Regions from separate parts of the Rhizobium sp. CB3060 genome, predicted to be linked through region 4. Evidence: predicted binding sites of a transcription regulator. Region 4 holds the regulator's gene; each other region holds the start of a gene.
The links. The regulator PhoB, encoded in region 4, activates phosphate uptake and scavenging genes when phosphate is short. The targets are predictions, from matches to a motif close to TGTCATNNANCTGTCAT.
Positions count from the first base shown of each region.

Region 1: a site for PhoB is predicted at 3,487-3,503, ahead of N2601_RS18265 (inorganic phosphate transporter). Genes of this name have one in related genera too.
Region 2: a site for PhoB is predicted at 6,155-6,171, ahead of N2601_RS07890 (LTA synthase family protein). Genes of this name have one in related genera too.
Region 3: a site for PhoB is predicted at 1,743-1,759, ahead of N2601_RS15565 (DUF2794 domain-containing protein). Genes of this name have one in related genera too.

Region 1 is NZ_CP104158.1:3,803,116-3,811,017, forward strand. It holds gene N2601_RS18250 (EAL domain-containing protein) at 1-440, shown strand, start outside; gene N2601_RS18255 (helix-turn-helix domain-containing protein) at 355-1,170, shown strand; gene N2601_RS18260 (MucR family transcriptional regulator) at 1,261-1,761, shown strand; gene N2601_RS18265 (inorganic phosphate transporter) at 1,840-3,441, opposite strand; gene N2601_RS18270 (GCG_CRPN prefix-to-repeats domain-containing protein) at 3,696-4,004, shown strand; gene N2601_RS18275 (hypothetical protein) at 4,145-4,813, opposite strand; gene N2601_RS18280 (CbtA family protein) at 4,815-5,555, opposite strand; gene N2601_RS18285 (CbtB domain-containing protein) at 5,568-5,777, opposite strand; gene N2601_RS18290 (histidine phosphatase family protein) at 6,016-6,582, shown strand; gene N2601_RS18295 (SURF1 family protein) at 6,586-7,365, opposite strand; gene cyoD (cytochrome o ubiquinol oxidase subunit IV) at 7,538-7,902, opposite strand, start outside.
Region 2 is NZ_CP104158.1:1,607,068-1,614,969, forward strand. It holds gene N2601_RS07865 (NADP-dependent malic enzyme) at 1-609, shown strand, start outside; gene N2601_RS07870 (hypothetical protein) at 839-1,597, shown strand; gene N2601_RS07875 (ankyrin repeat domain-containing protein) at 1,557-3,314, opposite strand; gene N2601_RS07880 (TolB family protein) at 3,481-4,308, opposite strand; gene N2601_RS07885 (NAD+ synthase) at 4,338-6,017, opposite strand; gene N2601_RS07890 (LTA synthase family protein) at 6,208-7,902, shown strand, end outside.
Region 3 is NZ_CP104158.1:3,214,327-3,222,228, reverse strand. It holds gene acnA (aconitate hydratase AcnA) at 1-448, shown strand, start outside; gene N2601_RS15570 (DUF1223 domain-containing protein) at 709-1,452, shown strand; gene N2601_RS15565 (DUF2794 domain-containing protein) at 1,781-2,182, shown strand; gene N2601_RS15560 (GNAT family N-acetyltransferase) at 2,198-2,755, opposite strand; gene N2601_RS15555 (Bax inhibitor-1/YccA family protein) at 2,878-3,618, opposite strand; gene N2601_RS15550 (ABC transporter permease) at 3,844-6,387, opposite strand; gene N2601_RS15545 (ABC transporter ATP-binding protein) at 6,387-7,097, opposite strand; gene N2601_RS15540 (arylesterase) at 7,172-7,822, shown strand; gene thpR (RNA 2',3'-cyclic phosphodiesterase) at 7,891-7,902, shown strand, end outside.
Region 4 is NZ_CP104158.1:133,754-141,655, reverse strand. It holds gene apaG (Co2+/Mg2+ efflux protein ApaG) at 64-456, shown strand; gene N2601_RS00710 (Hsp33 family molecular chaperone) at 534-1,523, opposite strand; gene argF (ornithine carbamoyltransferase) at 1,571-2,488, opposite strand; gene N2601_RS00700 (aspartate aminotransferase family protein) at 2,660-3,859, opposite strand; gene N2601_RS00695 (GcrA family cell cycle regulator) at 4,285-4,809, shown strand; gene phoB (phosphate regulon transcriptional regulator PhoB) at 4,909-5,592, opposite strand; gene phoU (phosphate signaling complex protein PhoU) at 5,625-6,338, opposite strand; gene pstB (phosphate ABC transporter ATP-binding protein PstB) at 6,390-7,205, opposite strand; gene pstA (phosphate ABC transporter permease PstA) at 7,220-7,902, opposite strand, start outside.

The sequences.
Region 1 (7,902 bases), 400 kb from region 4:
ATCGAATCAGCCGCCAGCCCGAGCTCACGTCCCGGCTTGTCGTTGAAGTTACCGAGACCTATCCGCTCGTCGGCGCGCCCGTCGAGCGGTTGAAGATGATACGTGCACTCGGTTGCCGCATTGCGATCGATGATTTCGGCACCGGCTATGCGACCCCCTCGCACCTGCTGCAGGTTACGGCCGATATCGTCAAAATCGATGCGTCCTTCATCCGCGATATCAGGCCCGGCCGGGATGGCCATGATAGCCTGTATCACTTGGTCGGTTTTGCATCCTGTCTGGCGCCCCTGGTTGTTGTCGAGGGCATAGAAACCGAGGCGCAATTGGAGGCGGCACGCTCGACCGGCGGGACGCATGCGCAAGGCTTCCTTCTGTCCAGGCCCATGGCGCTTCAGCAGCTTCCTCAAATGCGTAAATTCGGCCTACGGGAGGTTGGATGAATATTCCGCGCCTTGTCTCGCGAAGCTGCTCGGCAAAACGAACCTGGGGCCAGGAGTCCATCGGGGGGACGCGCGGCTTGATCGCGGAGGTGACGGCATGATCAAACATCCTTCCTTCGCTCGGGACCATGATTTCTCGGCCGCACAGGATGTGCAGGCGCAAGCTCGGCTTAGTCTGCTATTCGAGGAGTTGCAGGGCCTGTTCCCCGGCGTTTCGTACATCGGTAGCGACTTGCCGTTCGCTCTTGTGGGCGGAGACGAGCCGCACATCATTATTCACAACATCTCGGGAAATGCCTCCGGACGGGTCACGATCGATCCCGAAAACGGCCTTTATGTCTTTTGTGAACTCGACAGCGCCACCGGCATCGTACTGGCGACGGCGAGCGAAGAGCGGCTGATCGATGAAATCGTCGCACACCTCTCCGCCAGCGACGACAACCTTGTGCCGCGCACCGTGAACACCGCCGTCGGCGTTCTCGTCGGCCAGACCGTGGAGGATGTCGAGCGAAAACTCATCCTTCAGACCCTGCGTCATTGCAACGGCAATCCAACCTATGCCGCCTTCATGCTCGGCATTCCCCTTATCCTCCTGTGTACCAAGCTGGCCACCTACTTTGCAGATCCTGCAAAGGACTTTGCAGATCCTGCAAAGGATTTTGCGGGTCCTGCAGAGGACCTTGCAGATGCGGCTGGCCATGCAGAGCCCGTGAAGAAAGACCGGCAATGAGCAGGCGTCCTCATCAAGAAATGCCAAGGGTGCCGCAACCAAAACCTGTGGAGTTTGAAACCGATGCAAGATTCACGAATGGCTTTGTACATGAAGCAGTCACGCGAGGCGGCCGACGCCAGGCCACATGAGATTCGGGAAACGATGATGGACGCTTTCAATAGTAGAAGAGACCTGCCCCAGTCGCAAACGCATGTTCTGTTTGACGGCTGTGTGAAGATTGTTTCGGCCTATGTCAGCCACAACCCTGTTCTTGCCGGGAGCCTTCCGAAGCTGATCGCGGATGTGCATGAAGCGCTGCAGGCTTTGAATGGATCCGCATCTCCGATGGAGTCAGCCAAGCCTGTTCCGGCCGTCGATCTCAAGAAATCGGTGACGAACGACTACATCATTTGCCTCGAGGACGGGAAACGCTTCAAGACGCTCAAACGGCACCTGCGCGTTCATTACGGCATGACGCCCGAGGAATATCGCGCAAAATGGGGTCTTGCTCCCAACTATCCGATGGTCGCCCAGAATTATGCGAACCGCCGTTCGGAACTCGCCAAGCTCTCCGGCCTCGGCGCCAACGGCAACAAGCCGCAAGAATAATGGCGCCTCAAGGGCGCCATCATCTCTTGACGATATTTTGGACTGCTGAGCCGCAGCTCGATAGCCCGGCGGCACCGGTCAAAAGACCTGGCGGAGCACGATGAACAGCACGAAGGCAAGCGCGATCGAGGCGGGCAGCGTCAGGATCCAGGCCATCAGCATGTTGCGGACGGTGGACCACTGCAGACCGGAACCGTTGGCGGCCATCGTGCCGGCGACGCCGGAGGACAGGACGTGCGTGGTCGAAACCGGCAGGCCGAGATGGTCGGCCGCACCGATCGTCAGCATGGCGACGACTTCGGCGGCGCCGCCCTGGCCATAGGTCAGGTGCGTCTTGCCGATCTTTTCGCCGACGGTGACGACGATACGCTTCCAGCCGACCATGGTGCCGAGGCCGAGTGCCAGCGCCACCGCAACCTTCACCCAGAGCGGAATGAACTTGGTCGCGTGATCGACCGCGGCGTGATAGTTGGTCACGGCCTTCAGATCATCCGGGCTCATCTGCAGCAGCTTCTGCTTGTCTATGAGCTTCAACGATTCACCGATCAGGTAGATGTCGTTACGAACGTTGCCGACGAGGCCGTTCGGCAGTTTTTCGACGCTCGGATAGGCGGCGATCTCGGCACTGGTGGCGTGGATATAGGCCTGCAGTGCCGGTGTCGTTTCGTCCGTCCAGGTCTTGCTCTTCACGGCAACGCTGACGGCAGCCTTCGGGTCTGCAGGCGTGGCGATGCCGGCCTTCACATACTTGCCGAGTACCGTCTCGACCTGCGCCGAGGCTGCCTTGTAGGCATCGAGGTAATTGACATCGGGCGTCTTGTTCAGCGCGAAAGCGGTCGGCACCAGGCCGATAAGGATGAGCATGATCAGACCCATGCCCTTCTGGCCATCGTTCGAACCATGGGCGAAGCTGACGCCGGTGCAGGTGAAGATCAGCAGGCCGCGGATCCACAGCGGCGGTGGCGTATTGCCCTTCGGCGCTTCATAAAGCTCCTTGTTGCGGATCAGAACTTTGGAGACCAGCAACAACACAGCGGCTAGGCAGAAGCCGATGATCGGCGACAGCAGCAGCGACAGGCCGACATTGCTTGCCTGCGACCAGTCGACACCGCTCGTGGCGGAACCGGCCGGCGCCAGGAACTGATTGGCAAGACCGACGCCGATGATGGAGCCGACGAGCGTGTGCGAGCTCGAAGCCGGCAGGCCGAGATACCAGGTGCCGAGGTTCCATACGATGGCGGCGGTCAACAGGGCGAAGACCATGGCAAGGCCGGAGCCCGAGCCGACCTGCAGGATCAGTTCGACGGGCAACAGCGCCAGAATGCCGAACGCGACGGCACCGGAAGAGGTCAGCACGCCGAGGAAATTAAAGAATCCCGACCAGATAACCGCAAATTCGGCCGGCAGCGAACGGGTGTAGATGACGGTAGCGACCGCATTGGCCGTATCGTGGAAACCGTTGACGAATTCGAAGCCGAGCGCGATCAGCAACGCCAATCCGAGCAGGATCCACGGAACCGCCGCCGCATTGGCAAGATCGTTGCCAAGGGCATAGCCAACGTAAGCAAGGCCGCCGAGTACGACGATGCCGAAGAGCGGCAGGAACCATTTGGCGGAACCGCCTGCGCCGTGAATAGGATGGTCACCACCCTCCGAATTGCTTGAAACGACGTCGACCATCTCAAACTCCCTATCGCAAATAAGGTCTTCATTTAAGCGCGGTTGATGACGCTCTCGTGACGCGTACTCGTGGTGTCGATACTGAACTTCTTGTTGCGAACGTCTCTCCTAAGGCGGCAGTGGGCGACACGCGCATTGCAACTCCACGTTCAACGTCTTGATTTTGCCGCGAAAAGGCCTTTTTCGGTTCACCCGGGGTTCAGCCAGCGGGGATTTAAATCCGCTTGTAAGGGACTTGAATGGAGATCATCACGATGAGATTGCCCGTGATTGCCGTTGCTGCCGTACTCGGCAGCCTTGTCGTATCTTCGGCAGAAGCAATGCCTATCGCCGCTGTTGGGACCGTGGCTAAAGCGCCGGTCGTCAACGTTGATTATGCCTGCGGCCGTGGCTGGCATTTGACGCCGCGCGGCGTATGCCGGCCGAACCGCTATGGGCCGCCGCGCGGTTATGGCTGGGGATATTACAGGGCGCCACCGCCGCGTTGGGGCTGGTATGGCCATCGTCCCTATTATCGTGACGGATGGGACGGTGGTTGGCGAGGCCGGCCGCGTGATTGGTAAAATAAGACACCCGCCGTCCGCTGACGGCGGGTGTCGTCTACTAGAGCGGGAAAGCGATTCATGGAATCGCTTTCCCGCTCTATCTCTTTGTTTTTACGCATTCCGGACGGAAAACCGTTTCGCACTTTCCTGGAATTGCTCTAATCGGCAATGGCCGGTTTCGTCCGCAGGAGCCGCGCGGTCGACCACAGCGCGGCCACTGCCGTCATCAGCGCCAGCATCGTTGTTGCGAGGCTTTTGACGTGCAGAAAGATGCCGGCGAGCCGTGGCCGGATCAAGTCGGCGGTGTTGAAGCCTTCGTTGCTGAATTGGCAGAGAATAAGCGACAGATTGTTGCGTACCAGCGCGCCGTCGATCTCCGAGACGAGGTCGCCGGCGGCAGCCATTTCGTCCTTCATCGTCCGCATCTGCAGCAGCGCCATCTTGGCGGCGGCGAGATAGGCATGCGAGCATTCGTTAAAGGGACTGTCCTCATCGCCAACGCTTCCCGGCATGACGCCCCAAAGGCAATAGGCACGCTGGATTTGTGCGTAGTTCAGGACGCGACGGAAGGACTCGTCGGTATCGGACGCCGATGAGGCAAGCGCGATGATGCGCCCGTAGTAAGGAGCGATCACGGCCATTTCGCCATGGGTCAAGCTTGGTATCGGAATGCCCGCACGAGTTCCGGACGAGCTGCCGCTATGCGCCTTCGCCTCCAGCGGCAAGCCGAGTGCGCAGATCAGATAAAAGACCGAAAACAGAATGGCTGGTCGCCGCCAATATATCCCCCGCAAAAAGTCATGCGGGGGACATGTCAGGCTTGCCATTTCAGGCCCGGCGCATGGATGTGCGACCGTAGCGAACCTGCGGCAGGTCACGTTCGGCCCATGCCCCGAAGGCGAGGCCGAGTGTCGCCCACAGGATCGCGTGCATGCCGAGCGACGCGATGCGGAAGCGCCAGAGCACGACGGCGGAGAACTGCTCCGGCACTTCGTTGATCGTCGGCAGGAGGTATTGAACCAGGCCGATGAACACGATGTAGGCGATGCCAGCGAAAATCACGCCGTTCCATGAACCGTAGCGTGTTACCAGACCGCGGACGAGGGACACCGCGGCAACCATGGCGACGACGGAGGCAACGATCATCACGAAGAACAGCTCGGTCCTCGCGCCGATAGTGTCCGGATTGCCGACCGCCGGCGGATTGGCCGGATATTTGATGTCGGGAACCAGGGAGATGGCGATGAAGGCGGCGATTGCCAGCAGCGCGGCAGTGCCGCGGGCGCCAAAGGGGCTGATACGGCCATAGACATAGGCGAAGACCAGGGCAAAGAGCCCGCCGACTGCCGTTGCATAGACCAAGGCACCGGTGAAGAGGCCGAGGCCTGCCTGGGTGGCGCGGCTGACGATCTCCGGTTCCGGGGCTTCGCCTGCCGCCTGGGCAGCCTGCTCTTCAAACGCGATCGCCCGCTCGACGAGCGGCTCGCCGAAAGTATGGGCGAAGGCAAAAATGAGAATACCCGCCAGCACTCCGACCAGCATGCCGCGGAGCAAAAGACGTCCAACCATGTTCCAGACCCCTTAGTGGCAGGGGAACCCGAGCAGGTGGCGCGCGTCGTGCACGAATTCGTGCACATACGAGCCCGACATCAGCGCGGTCGCACCTTGCTCGGCGCCGATGAAGTAGATCGCCAGCATGAGGAGAAGACCGGCGAAAATCGCCCAAGGCAGGATTTCGCCAACCGGGATCGGCGTCGGGATTGCGGTCGGTGCGAAGGTGGTATCAGCCATTTTATTTCCCTTTAAGAAGAGCGCGTTCCATTTACGGAAGGGTTTTTTACGGGAAGGGTCTGGCTCTCTAGGGGCGGTATCCGCCCTTCGATTACAGTGGCGCGACCGCGCCGGGATTTCACCGGCTTCCACACCCGTAAGACTAAGCTTATAGCTGGCTGCAAAGACGATTGTCAATCAAGGCGTTGCCGTGATCGAAAGTCGCGGCAGCGGACCCGGTCTGAGGATATAGGATATTATGAGAGCGCGTTTGAGCTGGGTCTGCCACGGAATGACCGAAGCCAACCGGAAGAACCGGTTTCCGGTGGATGAGCCGCTGGAGGCAAAGGCCACTCAACAGGCCGGCCTGCTTGCCGCGCAGCTTGGAACGGTCGACCGCGCGTGGACGAGCCCGGCTCTACGGGCCGGCCAGACGGCTGTGGCTATGGGACTTGACGCTGCAACGGAACCATCTTTCCGCGAGTGCGACTATGGGCGCTGGCAAGGCCGGTCGATCACCGAGTTACACGAAGCCGATGCGGAAGCGCTGTCGCGGTGGATGCTGGATTTGGATGCGGCGCCGCATGGTGGCGAACCCTTATCCGCCGTCCTCGCCCGCGTCGGCGATTGGATGAAGAGCCACACCGGCGAGGGCGGTCACAGCGTCGTCGTCACGCATGCGACCGTCATCCGTGCCGCTATTCTCCATGTGTTGCAAGCGCCGCCTACCGCGTTCTGGACGATCGATGTGGAATCGCTCGGCATCGTGGAGATGACCAGCGACGGCCGCCGCTGGCAGCTTCGTTTTCCGAATGCCGTAAGATAGTGGTTAGCGGCTCGCCTTCGCTCGCTGCCGCTCAAAATAGATAAGATAGGCGGCAAGGCCTGATGTCATCACGGCAAGCCCGTACCATGTGATGGCGTAGACGAGATGATTGTTGGGGAAGACGATCTGCGTCAGGCCACCGACAGGCAGATCGCCCGGATTTTTCGTATCGTCCGCATCGATGAAATAGGGCGCGACGTTTTGAAGGCCCCGCGCGGCGGCGATCGCCGTAACGTCGCGGGAATACCAGCGCTCTTCCGATGGCACGTTGGAGCGCAGCAGCGTGCCCCTCGGCTCGTTGATCCTGAGCAGGCCGGTGACGGTCGTCTCGCCAGCCAGCTCGCCGGCTGGGCGGGTGTCCGGGTTGCGCTTGTCGGTCGGCACGAAACCGCGATTGACGATGATAATCATACCGTCAGCCGCTTTCATCGACGTCAGCACCCAATAACCGGGGCCGAGCGCGGTCGAGGCATAGACCTGCGCTTCCTTATCGTTGAGGAAGGTGCCGGTCGTCTGAACATGCTTGTATTCGTAGCCGGCGGCGTCGATCGCGGACCATTCCGCTGGGCCGGGGGCGGCCACGGGCGGCGCGTGCACCCGGGCATCGACGCGGGCGATCAGATCCAGCTTCCAGGACAGCCGCTTCACCTGCCAGGTGCCGAGCGCAATGAGCGCTGCGGTCAATAGCAGAAGCAGGATTACCCAGATGGCAAGCGCGAGCGTGGAGCGGGGCTTTTTGGAAAGAGTGTCGGTGGGGGTATCGGTCAAGGCGCTGAACTCCATCGGAGGCGCTGTCGCATGATTCCGAAAAGTGCGAGGCGGCGTTCGGATAAGATCATGCATCATCTAAAAAATACTGCTGCTCGTCCCATCGGATGCTCGAAGCAGTAGCCCAGCGGAAATCTTACGCTGGAAAAGCGGCGGGCATCCGTGGGGACACCCGCCGTCCGGTTTGTTACGGCATATTGCGCATCATGTCGGGCGACATGGGCATCATGTTGGAATTGAGGTGGTGCATGACCCAGAGCGAGCCGGAAAGCGCGATGACCACCAGCACGATGGTGAAGATCAGCGCCATCATGTTCCAGCCGCCTTCCGACTTGGTGTTCAAGTGCAGGAAATAGATCATGTGCACGATGATCTGGATGGCGCCGAGGATCATGATCAACACCGCCGTGACGGCCGGATCGGAGAAGACCTTGGCCATGACCAGCCAGAAGGGGATGGCAGTCAGGATGACGGAGAGGATGAACCCCGTCACGTAGCTCTTGAACGTGCCGTGGCCGGCCTCATGGCCGCCATGGCCGTGACCGTGACCGT
Region 2 (7,902 bases), 1.5 Mb from region 4:
CTCGAAGGCCGTTACGAGCGCCATCTGCGCATCGTCCGCCAGATCATCGGCAAACGCTCCGATGTTCGCGACTTCTCGGCGCTCAGCCTGCTGATCTCGCAGCGTGGCGCGACGTTCTACACCGACACCTATGTCAACTTTAATCCGAATGCGGAGGAGATCGCCGAGTCAACGGTGCTGGCGGCCGAAGAAATCAAACGTTTCGGCATCTCGCCCCGCGCCGCCCTCGTTTCGCATTCGAACTTCGGTTCGCGGGAGTCGGAAAGCGCAACCAAGATGCGCATGGCGCTGGCGCTTGTCCGCGAGATGGCACCGGAGCTGGAAGTCGACGGCGAAATGCACGGCGACAGCGCTATTTCCGAAAGCCTGCGCCGCCACGTCATGCCCGACAGCACGCTTTCCGGCGAAGCGAACCTGCTCGTCTTCCCAAATCTTGACGCGGCCAACATCACGCTTGGTGTGGTCAAGACCATGACCGATGGCCTGCATGTCGGCCCGATCCTGCTCGGCACGGCGCTTCCGGCGCACATCCTGTCGCCCTCCGTCACGTCGCGCGGCGTCGTCAACATGGCGGCCCTTGCTGTGGTCGAGGCTTCTCAGCCGAATTGAGCGAATAGCTCGTCGCGGCCGTCCTCTGAGGCGGCCCCGACGAGCTATTGGCGGCCGGATTCAACTACAGCCCGGCGATCTCACCAGGCGGTGACAAGTGGCGGCCTGAGCCGCATCCGCGATCATTTCGCAAGAATTTTCCCACCCGAACCGTATTTCTGATAGGTTTGTTGTTAAGCTCCACGCTGTATCGTTTTTCAAAGTCGAACCGCTTTCGAAGAGCAAAATCGTGAACCGCGGCAGAAATTACGTCTCTTGTCTTTTACTGTCCCTGCTGGCTGCATCGCCGGCTTTTGCACAGACGAATACCATCTGCGACGAACTGCATGGCCGGTATGCTAATATCACGGAAGTCGTCGGCGCCAGCACTGAGACACGGCAGCTTTCGCGCGCCATCGCCCAACAAAATACCATGATCCGCCGGCTCAAGAGCGATATGCGTATTCAGGGCTGCTCTTACGACAGCAGCATGGTGAATATCGGCGGCTCAGGCGATAGCGGCGACTGCGATGAAATGGAGAACTCGCTGGACCGCATGGAGCAGGACCTGGGTTCACTGATGGATGAACGTGAGCTGAGCTTGACCCGGATCGACGCTGAAAGGGCACAGCGTCGGCAATTGCTCATTGCCATGCAACGGCAGGGCTGCAACGCCCCGGCGTCGGCCCAGCCGGACACTGTTATCAATACCCGACTGAAGCCGGAACCCTATGCGCCACAAGAACAGTCGCTGGCGGAACCGGAAAGCTCGGTGACGACCATCGAGACGCAGAAGCCCCGGACAGACGCGACACTCCCACAACGGCAGATGCCGGCGACACCGGCACCGTCGATTACCCAAATTCAGCCCAGACAAATGCCAGCGGACCGGCCTTACGATCCCTCAGCAAACAAGGTGCGCCAGGTCGGGCCGCAATTCCTCGCGACCGACCAGGGCAGCCTCGATCTCAAACATCCAAAGGCGGCTGGTCCTCAACCGGCACAATAGGCGCTTTGAGCAGCGAGACGATCGCCTCATTGCCTGTCTCCCGCGCTAGATCCCTGTATGAGCGGCCGGATGCATCCCTCACCGAACGATCCGCGCCGCGCTCCAGCAGAAGGCGCATCGCATCGACTTGAGCATTGCGGATCGCAAAGCCGAGCGGCGTCAACCAGTCGCGCTCTGCGCTCGCCTGTCCGTGTGGACGGAAATCGCCGAAGCGGATGTTCATCCGGTCAGGATGCGTATTCAGATATGCGGCCAATCGCTCAACTTGGCCAAAGGCAGCCGCGGCAAAGATATCGAGTGGTTGTGTCTTCAAGAATTCAACCATCTCCTCCTTGCCGTTATACTCCGCCCAATCGATCGGCGGTGAATAGTAATAGGCATCGCGGATGGAGGTGTCGGCCCCATGCTCGATCAGCAGCTTCGCCATATCGATGTGGCCATGCAAGGCAGCCTCATGCAGCGGCGTGCGGCTGGTCATGGCGTTGACGTCGAGGCCGAGCGCCAGCATGCGGCGGACGGGCTCGAAGGCATTGTCCGCCGCAGCTTCGTGCAGCATTGCTGGGTGGGTTCGCCGCATCGCCGCGGGAATGTCGAGGTCCGGCACCATTCGTCTCATTTGGTCAATCGATATTTCGCCGGTCATTATTTGAAGGTAAAGCCAATCCTCCTGCTTCAAGCGAACGGCAACAGCGCCCTTCTGTACAAGGTATAGCGCAAGATCCTTGTCGTCACCGATCCGCGCCCATTCGAAGGGCGTTCGGCCATTGACCGGCTTGTTGACGTCAGCCCCATTCTCGACCAGCAGCCTGACGCGCGCGCCCATGCGCTTTTCACAGGCCCAAGCCAGTTGATAGTCGAACACCGTCTGCGAATTCGCCACCATCAGACCGTCTTCGCGCACCAGCCAATTGTTCTTGTCGGCGGCGGAAAGCCCGTATTCAAGCAGCAATTCCAGGCAGGAATTGTCGGGCTCGAACATCCGGTTATAGAGCGCCTGGCTGTCATTCACTTCCGCGCCGGCGTCGAGCAATAGGCGCGCGAAAGCCTCCCAATCAGGGTGTGGCGGCTGCCGGACCTTGCCGGCTTCGCCCTCTCCGAAGACGCCGGTCAACGCCGTGAAGCGATATTGGCCGCCGTCGAGGAAGAAGGCGTCGGGACCGGCCCCACGCTCGACAAGGACTCGCGCCGCCGACAAGCTGGACCGACCGGGCAAACGAGCATAGGCGGCATAGAGCAAGGGCGGCCAATCGTAAGGCCCGCCTTTCCGATCGAGAAGCTGTGGCTGGCGATCGAGCCAGCGCGCCACACCGGCGGCGTCGCCAAGCGCCGCGGCAATGTAGATGCTGTCCCCGGTAATTTCAGGATGAGCCTCCAGCAATTGCAGCGCCTCCTCGAAGCGTGCCGGATCTGCCGGAACATGGGAGAAATAGGAAACCGTCGCCAGCGACAGGAATTGATTGGCAAGCTGATCTAGGGGAGTTTGCTCGCGATTGGCGCCTTCCAGATGCGCCTTGAGTTTCGTCCAGCTTGAGAAGCCATATTCGCGGGCAAGAACAAGCTGGATGTCCTGAAGCCCGACTTCGAGCGCATCGGCGAAATACGGTGCGACGCGACTGCGTGCCGATGAATCACCGGAATGAACGGCTTTCAGAAAAGCCTTGGCCTGTTTTTTCAGGGAATCGACGGTGGCATTGCCCGCCAGAGAGCGCGTGGTCACGAAAGACCTCCTTTCATTCACGTCCGGTATCCGCGCCCACAGACTGAAAAGAGGTGTGGCAGTCTTACGTTCTATACATCAGGTGGGCCTTGCCCTTCCCGCGGATCGGATGCGCCCTGCGAACGATCCGGAACTTATCGCGAGCCGTCTGGCCTGTCCAGAGCGATCAGGCCGGCTCGTAGCGGACATAGGCGAACTCATCGCCATTGGGCGCCCAGTTCGGCACATTGATCGTCCCCTGCCCGCCGAAGAGCTCGAACAGCGTCGTCAGATTGCCGCCATCCATATCCATCAGCCGCAGCCGGACATGGAGATCGCGCGGATGGTCGAAGACATCTGGATCGTAGGAGATCAGCACGACCTTATCGTTCTTCGGCGACGGATGGGCGAACCAGTTACCGTAGTTGTCGTTGGTGATCTGTTGTAGCCCGGTCCCATCGGGATGGATGCGCCATATCTGCATCAGACCAGTGCGGCTGGAGTTGAAATAGATCCATTGCCCATCGGCGGAATAGTCAGGGCCGTCATTGCGTCCCTCGCCATGCGTCAGCCGTGTCTCTTCGCCGCCGTCGATCGAGATCGTATAGATATCGAAGATATCGTCACGAATGCCGCAATAGGAAAACCGCCGCCCATCGGGCGACCAGCCATGCCAATAGGAGGGCAAATTGCGCGTTACCTGTCGCGGCGTACCGCCTTCGGCCGGCAGCACATAGATGCAAGACTTGCCGTGTTCCGTCTTGTCGGAAATGACGATCAGCGAACCGTCGGGCGATATGCCGTGATCGTTGTTGCAGAGCGTCGCGAAACCGGTATCGACCTGAACGGCCTCGGCCTTGCCGTCTAGCGGAAGCCGATAAAGCAGGCCATCGCCGTTCAGCAGGAGGTGGCGCCCATCCGGCGAAAAGTTCGGCGCCTCGACCAGCCGCTCGGTCTGCCAGACGACGCGGTTTTCACCGGTGCGGATATTGTAGATCTCGACCGAGCTGCGCATTGCCTCTCCATTCGCCACGGGCGTTGCGATCAACGATCGCGGAACCGGTTGGTGATCGGATAGCGCCGATCGCGACCGAAATTCTTCTTGGTGATCTTCACGCCCGGTGCCGACTGGCGGCGCTTGTATTCGGCGAGATAAAGCAGATGCTCGACGCGGTGGACGGTTGCGACGTCATGCCCGCGCGCAACGATCTCCTCGACCGCCATTTCCTTTTCCACCAGGCACTCGAGGATGTCGTCGAGCACCGGATAGGGCGGCAGCGAATCCTGGTCCGTCTGGTTCGGCCGCAGCTCGGCAGACGGCGCCTTGTCGATGATGTTGAACGGGATCACCTCGCCCGATGGGCCAAGCGCTCCCGGCGGCACATGCAGATTGCGCCAGCGCGACAGCGCATAGACCTGCATCTTGTAGAGATCCTTGATCGGATTGAAGCCGCCGTTCATGTCGCCATAGAGCGTGGCATATCCAACAGACATTTCCGACTTGTTGCCCGTGGTCACCACCATCGAGCCGAATTTGTTGGAAATCGCCATGAGAATGGTGCCGCGGGCACGGCTCTGCAGATTTTCCTCGGTAATGCCGCTGTCGGTCCCTTCGAATAGATCGGAAAGCGCCGAGGTGAAGCCGGTCACCGGCTCCTCGATCGGCACGATGTCGTAGCGGCAGCCGAGTGCCTTGGCGCAATCGGCCGCATCCTTCAGGGAATCTTCCGATGTATAACGGTAGGGCAGCATGACGGTACGCACGCGCTCCTCGCCCAGCGCATCGACGGCAATCGCAGCGCAGATCGCCGAGTCGATGCCGCCGGAAAGACCAAGCACGACCGATTTGAAGCCGTTCTTGTTCACATAGTCGCGGAAACCCAGCAGGCAGGCGCGATAATCTGCCTCCTCGCCTTCCGGAATATGCGCCATCGGACCCTCGGCGCAATGCCAGCCATTGCCGTTCTTCTTCCAGCTCGTCACCGCCAACGCGGTTTCGAACTGGCTCATCTGGAAGGCCAGAGTTTTGTCGGCGTTGAAGCCGAAGCTTGCACCGTCGAAAACCAGTTCGTCCTGACCGCCAACCTGGGCCGCAAAGATGAGCGGCAAACCCGACTCGATCACTTGCCGTAACGCGACCTGGTGACGGACATCGACCTTGCCGCGATAGTAGGGCGAGCCGTTCGGAACCAGAAGAATTTCCGCCCCGCTTTCGGCTAGCGTTTCGCAGATGCCGAGATCGTTCCAGATTTCCTCGCAAATGGGGATACCGATGCGAACACCCCGAAAATTGACCGGCCCCGCAACGGTACCTTCATCGAAGACCCGCTTCTCGTCGAACTCGCCATAGTTCGGCAGATCGACCTTGTCTCTGATGAAGATGATCTTGCCGCCGTCGAGCACAGCGACCGAATTGTAGCGACCGGTGTCGTCCTGGCGGGGAAAGCCGATGACAACGCCCGGGCCGCCATCGACAGTATCCGCAGCAAGGCTCTCCACAGCTTTCCGGCAGGCGCGGATAAAGGCCGGTTTCAACACCAGATCCTCCGGCGGATAACCGGAGATGAACAGCTCCGTCAGCAACACGAGCTGCGCGCCCTCGCGCGCCGCCTCGGCCCGCGCTTCCCGCGCCTTGGCAAGGTTGCCGGAGACATCGCCGACTGTCGGGTTGAGTTGCGCGACAGCGATGCGGATGGTCTGGGTGATGGGGCTTTGTTCTGTCATGCCATATATTTAGCGAGCGCCACCCCGTTCCGCAACAGCCTTCGGCCCTCTTCAAGCGCCAAAGATGGCGCTGCTCTTAGAGGACATATTTCGCCACCAAAAAATACTAAGTAAGCCTTGCGGTTCAGCCGCCATTCATGACAGAGAGGCGACAATTATGTGACGGTTTTGTAACAATTGGAGAGGGCCGTTGGTCGCCTTGATCCCCAGTTCCGTGTTGGCTGGCAGATTTGCCATTCTGCAAAAGCTTGGTGCGACGAGCCGACGATCGACGGTTTTACGCCAGCTTCAGAGCCTTGCGCTGACCTTCCTGCTTGCGCTCTTCACCGTCATCGCCGTCGAGTGGATTGCGCGTGGTGAGCTGACGGATCTTCCCGGCTATTTCGATTCGCCTATTCATCCCGGCTTCACCACGATCGGCATCGTCATGCTCCTGATGCTGGCGCTTGACGCCGTGTTCGGCCGCGCGCATCCATCGATCTTGGTGGTTGTGCCTCTGGTGCTGGTTCCGGCCCTTATCTCCAACCAGAAACAGTATTATCTTTCCGATCCCCTCTATCCTTCGGATTTCCTTTTTGCGCACCAGATCCTGGAACTCATGCCGGTGATCGTGCGCGAGCGCCCGTGGACCGCGGTTGCGGTCGCTGTCGGCGTCATCGCCTCGATTGTCGCGCTCGCCTTCCTCTGGCGCTACGCCTGGCGACATGCGACAGCGCTTTCGCGCAATGAGAGGGTTGCGCGGCTCTCCGTCTGCCTGCCGCTCATGACCGTCTTCGTCTCGCAGATGGATCCGACGCAAAATTCGTTCATCCGCGAAAAACTGCGCATCATCCCCATCGTCTGGGATCAGAAGGAAAATTACGCTTACAACGGCTTCATCATCGCCTTCTCGCTCAATCTGCCGATGGCGGACGTCAAAGCGCCTGGCGGATATGGACAAAATGCGATCGACGCCATACCCGCCCGCAATTATGGCTATCTTTCCGGCCCACGCGAAAAGCCCGACATCATCATGCTGATGAGCGAGTCTTTTTGGGATCCGACAAGGCTTTCCAATCTGACCTTCACGCCCGATCCCATGCCGAACATCCGCGCGGCGCAGTCGGGCTATGTCTTCTCTCCCGAATTCGGCGGCATGACCGCCAATGTCGAGTTCGAGGCACTGACCGGCTTCTCCAACGCCTTCCTGCCCTATGGCAGCATTCCCTATCAGCAATATGTCCGCCGGCCGATGCCCTCACTTGCCACCTTCTTCCGCGGCGAAGGCTATGCAGCGCGTTCCATCCATCCGTTCAGCGGCTGGTTCTGGAACCGCAACGAAGTCTACAAGGCTTTTGGTTTCGAGGAGTTCCGCACCGAGGAGACCATGCCGCCTATGGAAAAACGCGGCCTTTTTGCCTCCGACGACTCGCTGATGAAGGAGATCATGCGCGAGGGCGACGCCATGGAGCGGCCGTTTTTCTTCTTCGCCGTCACCCTGCAGGGTCACGGTCCCTATGATGCGCATCGCTACGCCGAGAATACGGTCGATATCAAAGGCGATCTGAGCGACGCCGATCGCGACACGCTCGCGACCTATGCGCAAGGCGTTCGGGAAGCCGACCAGAGCTTGAAAACGCTGATGGATTGGGCTTCGAAGCGCGATCGCGAGACGATTATCGTCCTCTGGGGCGATCATCTGCCGCCGCTTGGCACGGTCTATCCGGATACGAATTACATGCCCGAACAGGTGGCGACCCGAAAAGCGTCGCTCGATGTGATGAAGCGGCAGCATGAAACACCGCTGGTCATCTGGTCGAGCAAAAAGGGCGTGCGCAGGGATGTTGGAACGATCAGCCCGTCGCAACTGCCCTATCATATCCTGAAGACCGCCGGCTACGAGCAT
Region 3 (7,902 bases), 990 kb from region 4:
GTCCAAGGAAGAGACCTCGATCTACGATGCGGCCATGCAGTACAAGGCCGAGGGCGTTCCGCTCGTCATCTTCGCCGGCGTCGAATACGGCAACGGCTCGTCGCGCGACTGGGCTGCCAAGGGCACGAACCTGCTCGGCGTGCGCGCCGTGATCGCCCAGTCCTTCGAGCGCATCCATCGCTCGAACCTGGTCGGCATGGGCGTCATCCCCTTCGTCTTCGAGGACGGCACCACCTGGGCCAGCCTCGGCCTGAGGGGCGATGAGACCGTGACCATCGAAGGTCTGGAACACATCAAGCCGCGCGAGCGCAAGATCGCCAAGATCACCTATGGCGACGGCACGGTGAAGGACATTCCGATCATCTGCCGCATCGATACGCTGGATGAAGTGACCTACGTCAACAATGGCGGCATCCTGCAGACCGTTCTGCGCGATCTCGCCGCTTAATTGACGTTTAGATCACCTATACACGCCGCCGGAGCATCTCTCCGGCGGCGTCTTGTTTTTCACGCCGATGTGTACGACGCTAATGGCTCCAGGCCTTCGTCTCACCCCTTCGTGACTTTGCGTCATCGTGCTTAGCTATTATCTCTTGTTTCAGATTTATCAGGCTTGATGAGGCCCTACGGACATCCTGAGAAGCGCGACGCGGTTTCGGGTTCCTGCCAGCACAAGGCCTTCAAGGTCTGAGAAAGAGGTACAACGGCATGCGCTTACGGTTTTTGGTTCCACTTCTAGCAGGCATCGCGCTCGCAAGTTCGCTGCATGCGCAGGAGCTTGCCAAAATCAAAGGCGTCGTCGAACTCTTCACGTCTCAGGGCTGCGCCTCCTGTCCGCCGGCCGATGCTGCATTTGAGAAGCTGATCCGCCAGGGCGACGTCGTCGCGCTCGCCTATCACGTCGACTACTGGAATTATCTCGGCTGGAACGACACGATGGCCTCCAAGGACAATACGGCCCGGCAATATGCCTATGCCCGTACGCTCGGCCGCAGTGGGGTTTATACGCCGCAGGCGATCATCAATGGCCGTGATCACCTAAACGGTGCGGATCTAAACGCCATCAACTTCAAGCTCGACGATTTCCAGCGCCAGGGCAAGGGTCTGACGGTTCCCGTCAGTGCCGCCATGAAGGGTGACGAACTGGAGATCAAGATCGGCGCAGGCCAGGGCCGGGCAAATGTGGTCGTCGCCTATTTCGATAGGGAACAGCAGGTTTCGCCGAAGGCCGGCGAGAACAACGGCCAGCAGATCACTTATCTGCACGCGGTTTCGGACATTGAAACAGTCGGCATGTGGGACGGCAAGGCCTTGAATGTCGTGTTGCCCGCCAATGTGTTGGATAAGGCCGGTCGGCGCGGCCTGGCGGTTCTGTTGCAGTCGTCGACGCCATCGGGCGACCCGGCGGCGATCATCGGCGCGACCGTCCTGACGGCCGGGACCGACGGCTGATCTGCATTTTTCCGACGTCAGTCGAAAGGCTCCATTTCGGCTGGCGCCAAAGTTCTGTTTCGGCTTTGCCGAAAGGAGGAGAGTGCCCGGCGAGGGCGCATTCGGGGCTGGGGTTCGGTCGATACGCCCCGGCCGGGCCGTTTGGCGCGGCGGCGCCAAACCGATCCCTATAGTTCCGGTAAATGGGGCTTCGTTTTGACTGAAATGCGGCGCAGCCAAGATGCTTTGCTCGAAGCGCAAGAAATTGTGAGTGCCTCTTGGTCTTGCAATTTGCCGTGGCTGAGGCAAACTGTCATCTTCTTGTCATGACACAACCCCTGGGGGATTGATGACTGATCAGCCGGAATTGCGACACGGCGAAAGCCGTTCCGTCGACACCACTTCTTCCGTCGTCGTTGATCTCAGAGAATATAAACAGAGCAAGGACCCGCTGCCGGTGACTTTCCACCGCAGGGAGCTGGACGCAATTCTGTGGATCTACGGCCGCATGGTCGGCGAGGGTGAATGGCGTGACTACGCCCTCGACCATCTCAGGGAAAAGGCGGTTTTCTCGGTCTTCAAGCGCTCCGGCGAGCTGCCGCTCTTCCGCATCGAGAAAAACCCGAAGCTCGCCGCCAAACAGGGCGCGTTTTCCGTAATCAGTACCAATGGCATGATCCTGAAGCGCGGCCACGACCTGACGCAGGTGCTGAAGGTTTTTGATAAGCAGCTCAAGCTGGTGGAGAAGTGATCTTCGCCTGCTGCGCTATTCGCTGAATAGCGTTCCCGGATAGACTGATGGATCGGGGTCAGTTTCCATACCTTCGCCCAGCGGCTTCTGCATCAGCATCGTGTCCAGCCAGCGGCCGTGCTTGTAGCCGGTACCCTTCAACAGGCCTGTCTCGGTAAAACCGGCGGCGCGGTGAAGGGCGACGGAGGCCGGGTGGGCGCCGCCAATGACGGCGATCATCTGGCGGAAGCCGAGGCTCTGGCAGGTTTCCACCAGATTTGCCAGCAGCGCCTTGCCGATGCCGCGGCCCCGGGCTTCGGGCGCGAGATAGATCGAATCCTCCACCATCCAGCGATAGGCCGGCCGCGTGCGGAATGCGGAGGCATAGGCATAGCCGAGGAAGGCTCCGTCTTCGTCTTCGGCGGCGATATACGGGTAGCCCTTGTCACGGATCGCCTGGAAGCGGCCTGCCATCTCCTCTTCGCCCGGCGGAACGATCTCATAGCTTGCGGTGCCGTTCAAAACGGAGTCGCGGTAGATGGCGGTGATGAAGGGAAGGTCGGCTGAGGTGGCGTTGCGAAGGCGGAAGGACATCTGGGTTTTATTGCCTGATCTGCGATTTCAATGGCGGATAATAAAGCCGTGTCCGAAGCAGCAAGGCAAACAGAAAAGGCGGCCGGAGCCGCCTTTTCGAAGGATCATTCATGTCGCATGAGTTATTTGCGGTTGCCCATGAACTGCAGCAGGAACATGAACAGGTTGATGAAGTCGAGGTAGAGCGTCAGCGCGCCCATGATCGCCTTGCGGCCAGCAACGGCGACGTCGTCGGCTTCATAGTACATTTCCTTGATCCGCTGCGTATCCCAGGCGGTCAGGCCTGCGAAGATCAGCACGCCGATCACCGAGATGGCGAACTGCAGAGCGGACGAATGCAGGAAGATGTTGACGAGCATCGCGATGATCAGGCCGAAGAGACCCATCATCAGGAACGAGCCCATCGCCGAAAGGTTACGCTTCGTCGTGTAGCCGAACAGCGACAGCGCGCCGAAGGAGGCGGCGGTCACGAAGAAGGTCTGCACGACGCTCTGGCCGGTGTAGATGATGAAGATCGACGACAGCGACAGGCCCACCAAAGCGGCATAGACCCAGAAGGTCGTCGTCGCGGCGGCCACGCTCATGCTATTGATCCTGAAGCTCAGGAAGAACACCATCGCCAAGGGAGCGAGGATGACGACCCAACGCAGCGGGCTCAGGTAGATCGCCTGGCCGAAAGCTGTGATCTGCCCGTCAGCGAAGGCGAGCGAAAATGCGAAATAGGCGGCCAAACCCGTGATCGCCAGACCCAGCGCCATCAGGTTATAGACCTTGAGCATGTAAGCTCGAAGGCCCTCATCTATCATCGCACCGGTTTGCGCGCCGCTGGGCGCCCGGTTTTGGTAATTGCGAAAGTCAGCCATGTTTTCCTCTTTCAAGCTCCGATGTGAGTAGCGTGTCGGGCACTTGGTCCCAGGCGCCGCTGCGGAGCTCCAGCATGCCTGCACAGAATATGAGGCTTTCACGCCCCATGCACAAGAGCTAAGCGGCGGCGGCAGGGTTAAATCGGCGTAATATCGGGCTATTTCCCGACGCTCGGTTAATGCCTCGGGCGCCTTGGCGGCGCAGACTTTTTCAGGTTCTTGCGCTCAGAGTTCGCGCAGGACAGGCGCTGCTTTCTGGCCAAGAATGCGCCAAGTGCCCACCAGCCCGATCCCGACCGTCAACAGCAGAGCGATGATGAGGGTCGAGAAGGCGACATCCGGGAGGAAGGTCGACGGCAGGTGCATGATGCGGCTGACGATGTACCAGGCCGCGACGGAACCGGCGAGCAGCGCGAAGACGGCGGTCGCCGCTCCCAGCATCAGATATTCATAGCTGAAGGCGCGGATCAGCATGGCTCGCGTCGCGCCGAGCGTCTTCAGCACGACCGCGTCATGGGTGCGTGCGCGGTTTCCCGCAGCAAGCGCGCCCGCAAGCACCAGCACGGATGCGATCAGCGCCACCGACGCCGCGGCGCGGATCGCGGCGGCAAGCTGGCCGACCAGAGTGTTGACGATATCGAGCGCATCCTTGACGCGGACGCTAGTGATCGTCGGATAGGTATTGGTGACATTCTTCAGGATCGCCGCTTCCTGCGCCGGCGTAGCAGAGGGGTCGGTGAGGGTTGCGAGCCACGCATGCGGCGCGCCCTTGAAGGTGTTCGGTGAAAAGATCATCACGAAATTGATGGACAGCGACTGCCACTGGACCTTGCGGAAACTGGCGATCTTGGCCGTCACGTTGCGGCCGAGCACGTTCACGGTCACGGTGTCACCGAGCCTCAAGCCGAGCGCCTTGCCTTCCTCATCGGAGAACGAGACGAGCGGTTCGCCGCCATAATCCTTGCCCCACCATTGCCCTTCGGTAAGGGCGGCGTTCTCCGGGAGAGTCTCGGCATAGGTGATGCCGCGGTCGCCGCGCAACACCCATTGGCCGGCCGGGGGTACCTTCCTCTTGGTCACGTCCTCGCCATTGAAGGCGACGATGCGGCCGCGCAGCATCGGCACTTCGACGAGCTTGCCCTCGGGCGCCTGCGCCTGCACGACCTTGCGGAAGCCGTCGAGCTCCGAACCCTGGATATCGACGAAGAAGAAGTTCGGCGCCTGCTCGCTCATGCGTCCGGTCAGCTCCTGGCGCATATTGCCGTCGATCAGCGTCAAGGTCACAAGGAGCGCCAGGCCGAGGCCGAGCGAGAGGACCACGGAGGCGGTGAGCGCGCCCGGCCGATGAATATTGCCGATCGCCAGACGGAGTGCCGGCGAATGGACGCGCGGGCTGCGGCGGGCGAGCCACGACAACAGGGTCGCGACGGCGCGCAGCACGACGAAGGCGACGGCGATGGAAACGATGAAGACGACGGCGATGAAGCGGTCATAGGCGGTGTATATCGCAAGTGCCGACAGTGCTGCCATCAGCAGGCCGGCGGCGAGCAGGTAGGGCCAGCTTGGCAGGCGGCGAGCCTCGAAGCCCTGTTCGCGGAAGAGCGCCGTCGCCGGCACTTCGCGGGCATGGCCGAGCGGCAGGATGGCGAAGGCGAGCGTCGTCAGCAGGCCGAAAAGCGCTGCAAGCGTCAGAGGGCCGGGATAAAGCCGCGGCGCGGTCGAAATCGGCAGGAATTCGGCCATGAACTGCGAGGCGAGCAATGGCGCGATGGCACCAAGGATCAGGCCGACGGCTATGCCGGCCAGCGCAAGCAGGGCGATCTGGATCAGGTAGATCATCACGACGACCAATGCCGGTGCGCCAAGGCATTTGAAGGTGGCGATGGTGGTGCGCTTGGAATCGAGGAAAGCGCGCACGGCGTTGGCAACACCGACGCCGCCGACGATGAGCGCGGTAAGGCCGACCAGGGTCAGGAATTGCGAGAAGCGGGTGATGTTGTCGGCGAGCGCGGGTGCTGCCCGGCTGCTCGTTCGGATCGACCAGCCGGCTTGCGGGAAAGCGGTATTGGCGCGGGCGGCGATGTTGTCCAGGCCATTGGCGGGATCGTCCATGCGGATCTTGTAGACCTGTTCGACAAGGCTCCCGGTCGTGATCAGGCCCGAGGCGACCAAAGCGTCACGGCTGGTGAGCAATCGCGGCGCAAAGCCGAAACCTTCGGATACCGAATCCGGCTCGGTCTTCACCGTGCCTGTGATCCGGAGCCTGGCGTTGCCGAGCAGCAGTTCGCTGCCGATTTTGAGGTTCAGCCGTTCCAGCAGCAGGGGAGCGACGACGGCGCCATAGGCCCCGTCCTTGGCAGTGAGCAGCGTTGATAGCGGCTGATCCGGATCGGCCACGAAGGTGCCGTAGAGCGGGTAGGCGCCGTCAACCGCCTTGACCTCGACCAGGGCCTGATCGGAACCGTCGGGCAGTCGGGCCATGGAGCGCAGGCCGGTGGATTGGGAGAGCTGGCCGAGGCTGTTGAGATAGGCGAGTTCGTCCGGCGTCGCCGCGCGATTGTTGAGCTCGAAACGGACGTCGCCGGCAAGCAGCGACTGGCCCTGCGTCGAGATCGCGTCGGTGATCGAGCGCGAGACGGAGTTGACGGCGGCGATTGCGCCGGTGCCGAGGGCGATGCAGGCGAGGAAAATATAGAAACCGCCGAGACCGCCGCGCAATTCGCGCAGCGCCAGACGAAAGGCAAGCGTCAGGCGCGCTCCCGCCGCCATCACGCTATCGCCGCCTGATTGGCCCGCGCGCGGGCGCTGTCACCCTCGATTTCGCCGGAGCGAACGTGGATCTGGCGGGAGCAGCGGGCGGCAAGCGCCGGATCATGGGTGACGAGCAGCAGCGTCGTGCCGCGCTCGGCCTGCTGGGCGAAAAGCAGGTCGGCGATCTGCCGGCCGGTATCGGTATCGAGATTGCCCGTCGGCTCATCGGCGATCAAAAGGGCGGGTGACGGGGCGAGCGCGCGGGCGATCGCCACGCGTTGCTGTTCGCCGCCTGAAAGCTGGCCGGGATAATGGCTCAGCCGCTCGCCGAGGCCGACGGCCTGCAATTCGCGCCGGGCGATGTCGAAGGCGTCGCGAACATTGGCCAGCTCCAGCGGCACGGCGACATTTTCCAGCGCCGTCATATTGGCGATGAGATGGAAGGACTGGAACACGATGCCGATATTGCGACCGCGGAAATCGGCGACGCGGTCTTCGCTCAGGCTATGCAGGGGCGTGTCGCGGATCAGGAGCTCGCCGCTGTCGAGCTTTTCGAGGCCGGCGAGCACCATCAGCAACGTCGACTTGCCGGACCCGGAGGGGCCGACGATGCCGACGGATTCGCCTTCGGCAACGGTGAGGTCGATGCCTTTCAGTACGTGGACGGAGGCGGCGGCGTTGCCGAGCGTCAAATCCGCCTTCTTCAGCTCGATGATGGTTTTTGCCAATGCGAACGCCCTATATACGTCAGAGACCACGGCGGGCGCGATTTGGCCCTCACGGCGAATTTAGGGAATGGATCATGAGTTTTAAAGTTGCCGCGTTTCACTTCGCTGTCATTGTTTTCGGTCTTTTCTTTGGCGCGGCCGGTGCAGCCGATGCACGAACGATCCAACTGGTTGGTCTCGGTGACAGCCTCATGGCCGGCTATCAACTGCCGCCGGGCGATGGATTTCCCGCCAAGCTGGAGGCGGTGCTGAAGGCCAAGGGGCTGGATGTGGTGATTGCCGATGCCGGCGTGTCCGGAGATACCAGCTCCGGCGGCCTGTCGCGCATCGACTGGTCGGTACCGGACGGAACCGACGGCGTGATCCTCGAACTCGGCGCCAACGACGCCTTGCGCGGCATCCCGCCCGAACAGACGGAAAAGAACCTCGACACCATCATCAGCCGGCTGAAGGAGCGCAACATTCCCGTCCTGCTCGCCGGCATGCTGGCGCCACCGAACATGGGTCCGGACTATGCGGCCAAGTTCAACCCGATCTACAAGCGGCTTGCCGACAAGTATCAACTGCCGCTCTATCCATTTTTTCTCGATGGCGTCGCGACGCATGCCGACTTACAATTGAGCGATGGCATGCATCCGAACCCGCAGGGTGTCGATGTGATGGTGCAACGTTTCCAGCCTGCGGTGACGAGTTTCATTGGGACGATTGTCGCACATGCGAAATAGGTGCTTGCACCGGCTGCAATTGCATGATTCCCTGTTGTTATCTGCAAGAGATTCGGGGAGTGCTCGTTATGCCGAGACTT
Region 4 (7,902 bases):
GAGCGTCCTTTGTGCGTTCGTTTGAGCGCGCGACGTTTCGGAGTAGTGACCAAGGTGTCAGGCATGTATCGCGCACTAACACACGACATCGAAGTTGTTGTCGAACCCTTTTATCTGGAGGAGCAATCCGATCCGGAAGACGATCGTTACGTCTGGGGTTACCGCATCATCATTTCCAACCACTCGACCGTCACCGTGCGGCTGGTGACGCGCTATTGGCACATCACCGATCAGAACGGCATGGTGGATGAGGTGACCGGGCCGGGCGTCGTGGGCGAGCAGCCCAGGCTGCGGCCCGGCGATACCTATGAATATTCCTCAGGCTGCCCGCTCGACACGCCATCGGGCATGATGTTCGGCCACTATCAGATGGAGACGGATGACGGGAAGCTGTTTCACGTCAAGATCCCCGCCTTCTCGCTGGATACGCCCAACCTGCTGCGGACGCTGAACTGAAGCTCGCTGGAGCGGTCGGCCTTTCACGGCATCGCCTCACCGCTCCATCTTTGCTCTTCGCACTTTCCTGAGATTGCTCAGGCGGCCGTCACCTCGGACACCTCGAAGCGATAGGTCGTCGAGCAGAACTCGCAGGTGACGGCGATTTCGCCGTTCTCCTGGCTCGCTTCGACCTCCTCGGCGGAGAACCCCCGCAACACACCCTTCAGCTTATCGCGCGAACAGGTGCAGCGGTCAAAAACCGCCTTGGGCTCATAAACGCGCACGCCGCGCTCATGGAAGAGGCGGAATAGCAAACGCTCGGTACCGACCTGCGGATCGGTCAATTCGTCGGCGTCGATCGTCTCGACCAGTGAGCGGGCTTCCGCCCAGGCGTCATCCTCGACGTGTGCGCGCAGGCTGGTGTCGCCGTCGCCGCCGTGGAAGTCCGGCTGGCGCATGCGCTCCGGAGCTTCCGGCAGGAACTGCGCTACAAGGCCGCCTGCCCGCCAGCGATGGCGCGGCTTGCCGGCCTCATCGCGATCGAACAATTCGGCGGCCCCGAGGCGGACACGCGTCGGGATCTGTTCCGACTGGCGGAAATAGGTGCCGGCGATCTCCTCGAGCGACGCGCCGTCAAGCGCTACGATCCCCTGATAGGGCTGACTGAAGCGACCCTGATCGATGGTGAAGGCGAGGACGCCCTTGCCGAGCAATTGTTCCGGTTCGGTCTTGCCGGCAGCCACGGCCTTGGCCAGCGCCTCGTCATCGAAACGGGCATAGGCGCGGACGTTCTCCGGCGTCGAGAAATCGGCGACCAGAAGGTCGACCGGCCCGTCGCTCTTCGTCTGCACGGTGAACTTGCCCTCGAACTTCAGTGACGTGCCGAGCAGCACGGTCAGCACCACCGCCTCGGCCAGCAGCCGGGCAACCGGGGCCGGATAGCTGTGCCGGGCGAGAATTGCGTCCAACAGCGGCCCAAGCTGCACGGCGCGGCCGCGGACATCAAGACCCTCTACCTGGAAGGGAACGACATGATCGTCGCCGGCAAAATCGAATTGACCCAGCGAGGCTGCACTTTCCGCCATTGCTCTACTCCTACTGCGCCCGCGACATCAAACGCGGTTCTATATCCTCAGATCGCGCCCAGGCACCAAGCAAGAATCGACTTTTGCGCATGAAGGCGGTTTTCCGCCTCATCGAAAACAACGGATTGCGGACCGTCGATCACCTCGTCCGTCACTTCCTCCCCGCGATGGGCGGGCAGGCAATGCATGAACAACGCGTCCTTGCCGGCCTGTGCCATCAAAGCCGCATTGACCTGATAGGGCTGGAAGACGTTGTGACCGCGGGCCCGGTGCTCCTGATTCATGGAAACCCAGGTATCGGTTACCACACAATCGGCGCCGGCGACCGCACGGTCGGCATCATGCGAGAGCATGATTTCGGCGCCCTCGTTGCGGGCCCAGTTCAGATAGTGATCCTTCGGCTCGGAACCAAGGGGTACGGCCATGTTCATGCGATAGCCGAAACGGGCGGCCCCTTCGACCAGCGAATGCAGCACGTTGTTGCCGTCGCCGGTCCAGGCGATGGTCTTGCCCTTGATCGGACCGCGATGCTCCTCGAAGGTCATGATGTCGGCCATGATCTGGCAGGGATGCGTGTCGTCGGTGAGAGCGTTGATGACCGGCACGGTCGCGTGCTGGGCGAGTTCCAACAGGCGCGAATGTTCGGTCGTACGGATCATGATGGCGTCGACATAGCGCGACAGCACCTTTGCCGTATCGCCGATCGTCTCGGCGCGGCCAAGCTGCATTTCCGTGCCGGACAGGAACAGCGTCTCGCCGCCGAGCTGGCGCATGCCGACATCGAAGGAGACGCGGGTGCGGGTGGATGGCTTCTCGAAGATCATCGCCAGCATCTTGCCGGCGAGCGGCTTATCGGCCGCACCCGCCTTCAGCGCCTGCTTTCGCACGATGGCATCGTCGATGATGCTGCGCAGATCGGCAGCCGCGACGGCCGAGAGATCGAGAAAGTGTTTCGGTGAAGCCATGTCCCTACCTGTACTCCAAAAATGATAACGCCCGCCGTGGGGCGCGCATAACCCCTTAAATCGGAGCCGATTTAAGGAAAGGCTTATGCGCCACTCTAAGTGTTACTGCGTCCTTTGCGCGTCCTTCGGACGCGCGGCGCAGTAATACGCCCCTACCGGCGGGCGCTGAACTCAAGCCGACTTCTTGACGCGGGCGGCACGCAGGCTTTCGGCGGCACGTTCGATGCGGGCAATGCCTTCGCGCGCCTCCTCGGCCGTGACCACCAGCGGCGGCAGCAGACGGATGACGTTGTCGCCGGCCGGCACACCCAGCAGATGTTCGGCGCGGATCGCCTGCAACAGGTCCGCCTGGGGAATGGCCGCCTTGATGCCAAGCAACAACCCTTCGCCGCGGACATCTTCGATAATATCCGGAAAACGATCCTTGAGCGAGGCCAAGCCCTGGCGGAACACCAACGCAACATCGCGCACATGCTGCAGGAAACCGTCTGATAGCACGACATCGAGCACGGCGTTGCCGACCGCCATGGCGAGCGGATTGCCGCCATAGGTCGAGCCATGCGTGCCCGCCTTCATGCCTGCGGCCGCTTCCGCGGTCGCAAGGCAGGCACCGAGCGGAAAGCCACCGCCGATGCCCTTGGCGACGGCCATGATGTCAGGCGTGATGCCGGCCCATTCATGGGCAAAGAGCTTGCCGGTGCGTCCGACGCCGGTCTGAACCTCGTCGAGGACCAGAAGCAGGCCATTCTCATCGCAAATCTGACGCAGGCCGCGCAGGAACTCGTTGGTCGCAGGGCGGATACCGCCCTCGCCCTGCACGGGCTCGATCAGGATCGCGGCCGTCGCATCGGTGATGGCGGCACGCACCGCGTCGAGATCGCCGAAAGGCACCTGGTCGAAGCCGGGCGCCTTCGGGCCGAAACCTTCGAGATACTTTTCCTGGCCTCCAGCGGCGATCGTCGCGATCGTGCGGCCATGGAAGGCGCCTTCGAAGGTGATGATATGGAATTTCTCCGGATGACCCTTGTAGAACTGGTAGCGACGCGCCGTCTTGATGGCGCATTCCAGCGCCTCCGCACCGGAATTGGTGAAGAATACCTTATCGGCGAAGGTGGCCTCCGTCAGGCGCTTCGACAACTTCTCCTGGCCTGGCACCTCATAGAGGTTGGACAGGTGCCAGACCTTGTCGGCCTGCGACTTCAGCTCTGCAACCAGATGTGGATGGGCGTGGCCAAGCGAATTCACCGCGACGCCCGCGGCGAAATCGAGATAACGCTCGCCGGTCTCCGTGATCAGCCACACGCCCTCGCCTCGCTCGAACCGCAGCGGAGCACGCATATAGGTGTCATAAAGCGGCGCGGTTTCAGCCATGGCGCATTCTCCTCAATCACAACCTTTAGGGCCAATCGTTTCCTTCGAATGAAACGGGCCCGGAAAAATCAAAAATGCCGCCTTGCGGCGGCATGGGCACTATTGATGTTTTGCACTGCGATGTCAACAAAACTGGCGATTTAGCAGGTGCGGCAGAGCACCTCTCGATGGATGGCATGTCTTCGACAACTTATATTGCATAAATGCCACTCACGTATAGCAAGTTGGGGAAAACCTCGAAATCGATTCCTCAAGATTCCCGCGACTCTTGTCACGGAGTCAGCCTCACACTAGGTTAAAAACCAATTACTAGACTGCATGCGGCGGAACTAGTCACCACAATTTTAAAGCGTTTCACGCCTCGACCCAATTCGAGGCAATGGTGAGGGATTCTGCCATCAGAAACGCGATAGCGGAGACAGGGCATGAATTGGACAGACGAACGCGTCGAGAAGCTGAAAAAGCTGTGGTCCGAAGGTTTGAGCGCCAGCCAGATCGCGGCACAGCTCGGTGGTGTCAGCCGTAATGCCGTCATCGGCAAAGTGCATCGCTTGAGCCTGCCGGGCCGAGCGAAGGCCGGTGGTGCGGCAACCACAGCTCGAGCGCCGAAGCGCAATACCTCGGCCCCACGCGCGCCGAATTACGCCTCGCGCGTTGCAACCCGCACGGTTACCCGCCAGCAGGGTGCGACGATGCTCAAGGAAGAGGTCGAGATCGATACGGTCAGCGAAGTCGAATATCGTCCGGCCGCCAATGTGGTCGTTCCGATCTCGCGCCGCCTCGGCCTGACGGAGCTCACGGAGCGCACCTGCAAGTGGCCGGTCGGCGACCCGCTGAAGGAAGATTTTCACTTCTGCGGCAATGACAGCCCGGACTCTTCGCCGTACTGCACCTACCATCAGCGGCTGGCTTACCAGCCGGTGCATGACCGGCGCCGGGCCGCGCACTGAACCACACCAGACAAAGGAAAAACGGGCCGAAAGGCCCGTTTTCTGTTTCCGCCGCTATGTTGGATGGCCAATCGGGTTGCCCCGATCAGGCCTCCCCCATCAGGCCTCCATGGAATAACCCGCGCCGCGAACGGTGCGGATGACGTCCTGCATGTTGGAGAAATTCAGCGCCTTGCGCAGGCGGCCGACATGCACGTCGACGGTGCGTTCGTCGACATAGATATCATGCCCCCACACGCCGTCGAGCAACTGAGACCGAGAGAAGACGCGGCCGGGGGACGACATCAGGAATTCCAGAAGGCGGAATTCCGTCGGCCCCAACCGCACTTCACGGCTCTTTCGGTGGACGCGATGGGTTTCGCGGTCCAGTTCGATATCGCCGCAGCGCAGTACCGTGGACAGGACCTCCGGGCGGGCTCGGCGCAACATCGCCTTGACGCGGGCCATCAGTTCCGGCGTCGAGAACGGCTTGACGACATAGTCGTCCGCGCCGGTGGAAAGGCCGCGCACGCGCTCGCTTTCCTCGCCGCGAGCGGTGAGCATGATGATCGGCAGGCGCTCCGTCTCCGGCCGCATGCGCAGCCGACGGCAGAGCTCGATGCCGGACACGCCGGGGAGCATCCAATCGAGGATCAGAAGATCGGGGATGCGCTCCTGGAGGCGCAGCTCAGCTTCGTCGCCTCTCAGGATAGTGTCGACCTCGAAGCCCTCGGCCTCGAGGTTATAGCGCAGCAGAACGCTTAGCGCTTCCTCGTCTTCTACAACAGCAACTCTCGGAACCATGCGCCTCTGGTCTCCTTCTCTTGGTGTCTACTTTATTCCGTTACCGAACCGACGGTGTTGGCGGTATCGTCCTTCGGGCGCTCGCCTTCGGGCTGGGCACCGGTCGCCATGTAATAGATCGTCTCGGCGATGTTCGTGGCATGGTCGCCGATGCGCTCGATGTTCTTGGCGCAGAAAAGAAGATGCGTGCAGGTGGTGATGTTGCGCGGATCCTCCATCATGTAGGTCAGCATCTCGCGGAAGAGCGAGGTGTACATGGCGTCGATTTCCTCGTCGCGTTCGCGGATCGACACGGCCTTGTCAGGTAAACGGGTCGAGTAGACGTCGAGCACTTCCTTGAGCTGGACGAGCGCCAGTTCGGAGAGGTGTTCGATGCCGCGGGCGAGACGACGCGGAACGCCGGTGCCCTGCACGGCGATGACGCGCTTTGCGGTGTTCTTGCCGAGATCGCCGACGCGCTCCAGATCGGCGGCGATGCGGATGGAGCCCATGATTTCACGCAGGTCCGCAGCCATCGGCTGACGGCGGGCGATGGTGACGATCGCCTTGTCGCCGACTTCGCGCTCGGCGTGGTCGAGAATGACGTCATCGGAGATGACCTTCTGCGCAAGGCTGGCATCGCCGTTTACCAGGGCGCGGACGCTGTCGCTGACCATCTGCTCCGCCAGGCCGCCCATTTCGGAAATGCGGCGCGTCAGGAACTTCAGGTCTTCGTCGTAAGCGGAGAGAATGTGTGTTGAGACCATTTTTTTATCCTCTAGGTGAAAGATGTGAAAGGAACCGCGCGGGGAGCATCATCAGCCAAAACGGCCCATGATGTAATCCTGCGTGCGGTAATCATCGGGATTGGTGAACATCTTATCGGTATCGTTCTCCTCGACCAGATGGCCGAGATGAAACATTGCGGTACGTTGCGAAACGCGGGCTGCCTGCTGCATGGAATGCGTCACGATGACGATCGTGAAGTTTTCCCGCAGCTCATGAATGAGTTCCTCGACTTTGGCGGTGGCGATCGGATCGAGCGCGGAGCACGGCTCGTCCATGAGAATGACCTCGGGACTGACCGCGACGGCGCGGGCGATGCAGAGGCGTTGCTGCTGACCGCCAGAGAGGCTGGTGCCGGCATCATAGAGCCGATCCTTCACCTCGCCCCACAGCCCGGCCTTCTGCAGACTGGTTTCGACGATATGGTCGAGATCGCTCTTGGACCGATGCAGCCCATGGATACGCGGACCATAGGCCACATTCTCGTAGATCGACTTCGGAAACGGATTGGGCTTCTGAAACACCATGCCGACGCGGGCACGCAGCTCGACGACATCGATTGAGTTGTCGTAGATATCCTGATCGTCGAGCGTGATTTTGCCGGTGACGCGGCAGGTGTCTATCGTATCGTTCATGCGGTTGAGGCAACGCAGGAAGGTGGACTTGCCGCAGCCGGAAGGACCGATCAGCGCGGTGACAGTGTTGGCGCGGATGTTCAGATCCACGTCGAACAGCGCGCGCTTCTCGCCATAATGGACCGAGACGGCCTGACCGATCATCTTGTAGGGGATCGTTATCATCTTCCTGGCCAGTGCTTTTTCGCTCGCGGCTTCCGTCATCATGTTCATTCCATCGCCTCCCGTCACCAGCGCCGCTCAAAGCGACGGCGCAGCAGGATGGCCCCGATGTTCATCGCAACAAGGAAGAAGAGCAGGACGATAATGGCTCCGGAGGTTCTCTCGACAAAGGCGCGCTCAGCTTCGCTCGCCCACATGTAGATTTGCACCGGCAGGGCCGTCGAAGGATCGAGCGGCCCTCTCGGATAGTTGGCGACGAAGGCGACCATGCCGATCAGAAGCAGCGGCGCGGTCTCGCCGAGCGCATGGGCAAGGCCGAGGATCGTACCCGTCAGGATACCCGGCATGGCGAGCGGCAAGACGTGATGGAAAACCATCTGCATGCGCGATGCGCCAAGCCCGAGCGCGGCACTGCGGATCGACGGCGGCACGGCGCGCAATGCCGAGCGGGTGGCGATGATGATCATCGGCAGCGTCATCAGGCTCAGCACCAGCCCGCCGACCAGCGAGGCGGAACGCGGCAGGCCCATAAAGTTGATGAAGACCGAGAGGCCGAGCAGGCCGTAGACGATCGACGGCACCGCGGCGAGATTGTTGATGTTGACCTCGATCAGATCCGTCAACCGGTTCTTCGGCGCGAATTCCTCAAGGTAGATCGAGGCGGCGACGCCGACCGGCAGCGCCAAGACCAGCACGGTCAACATGAGATAGAGCGAGCCGATTAGCGCGACGCCGAGACCCGCGGCCT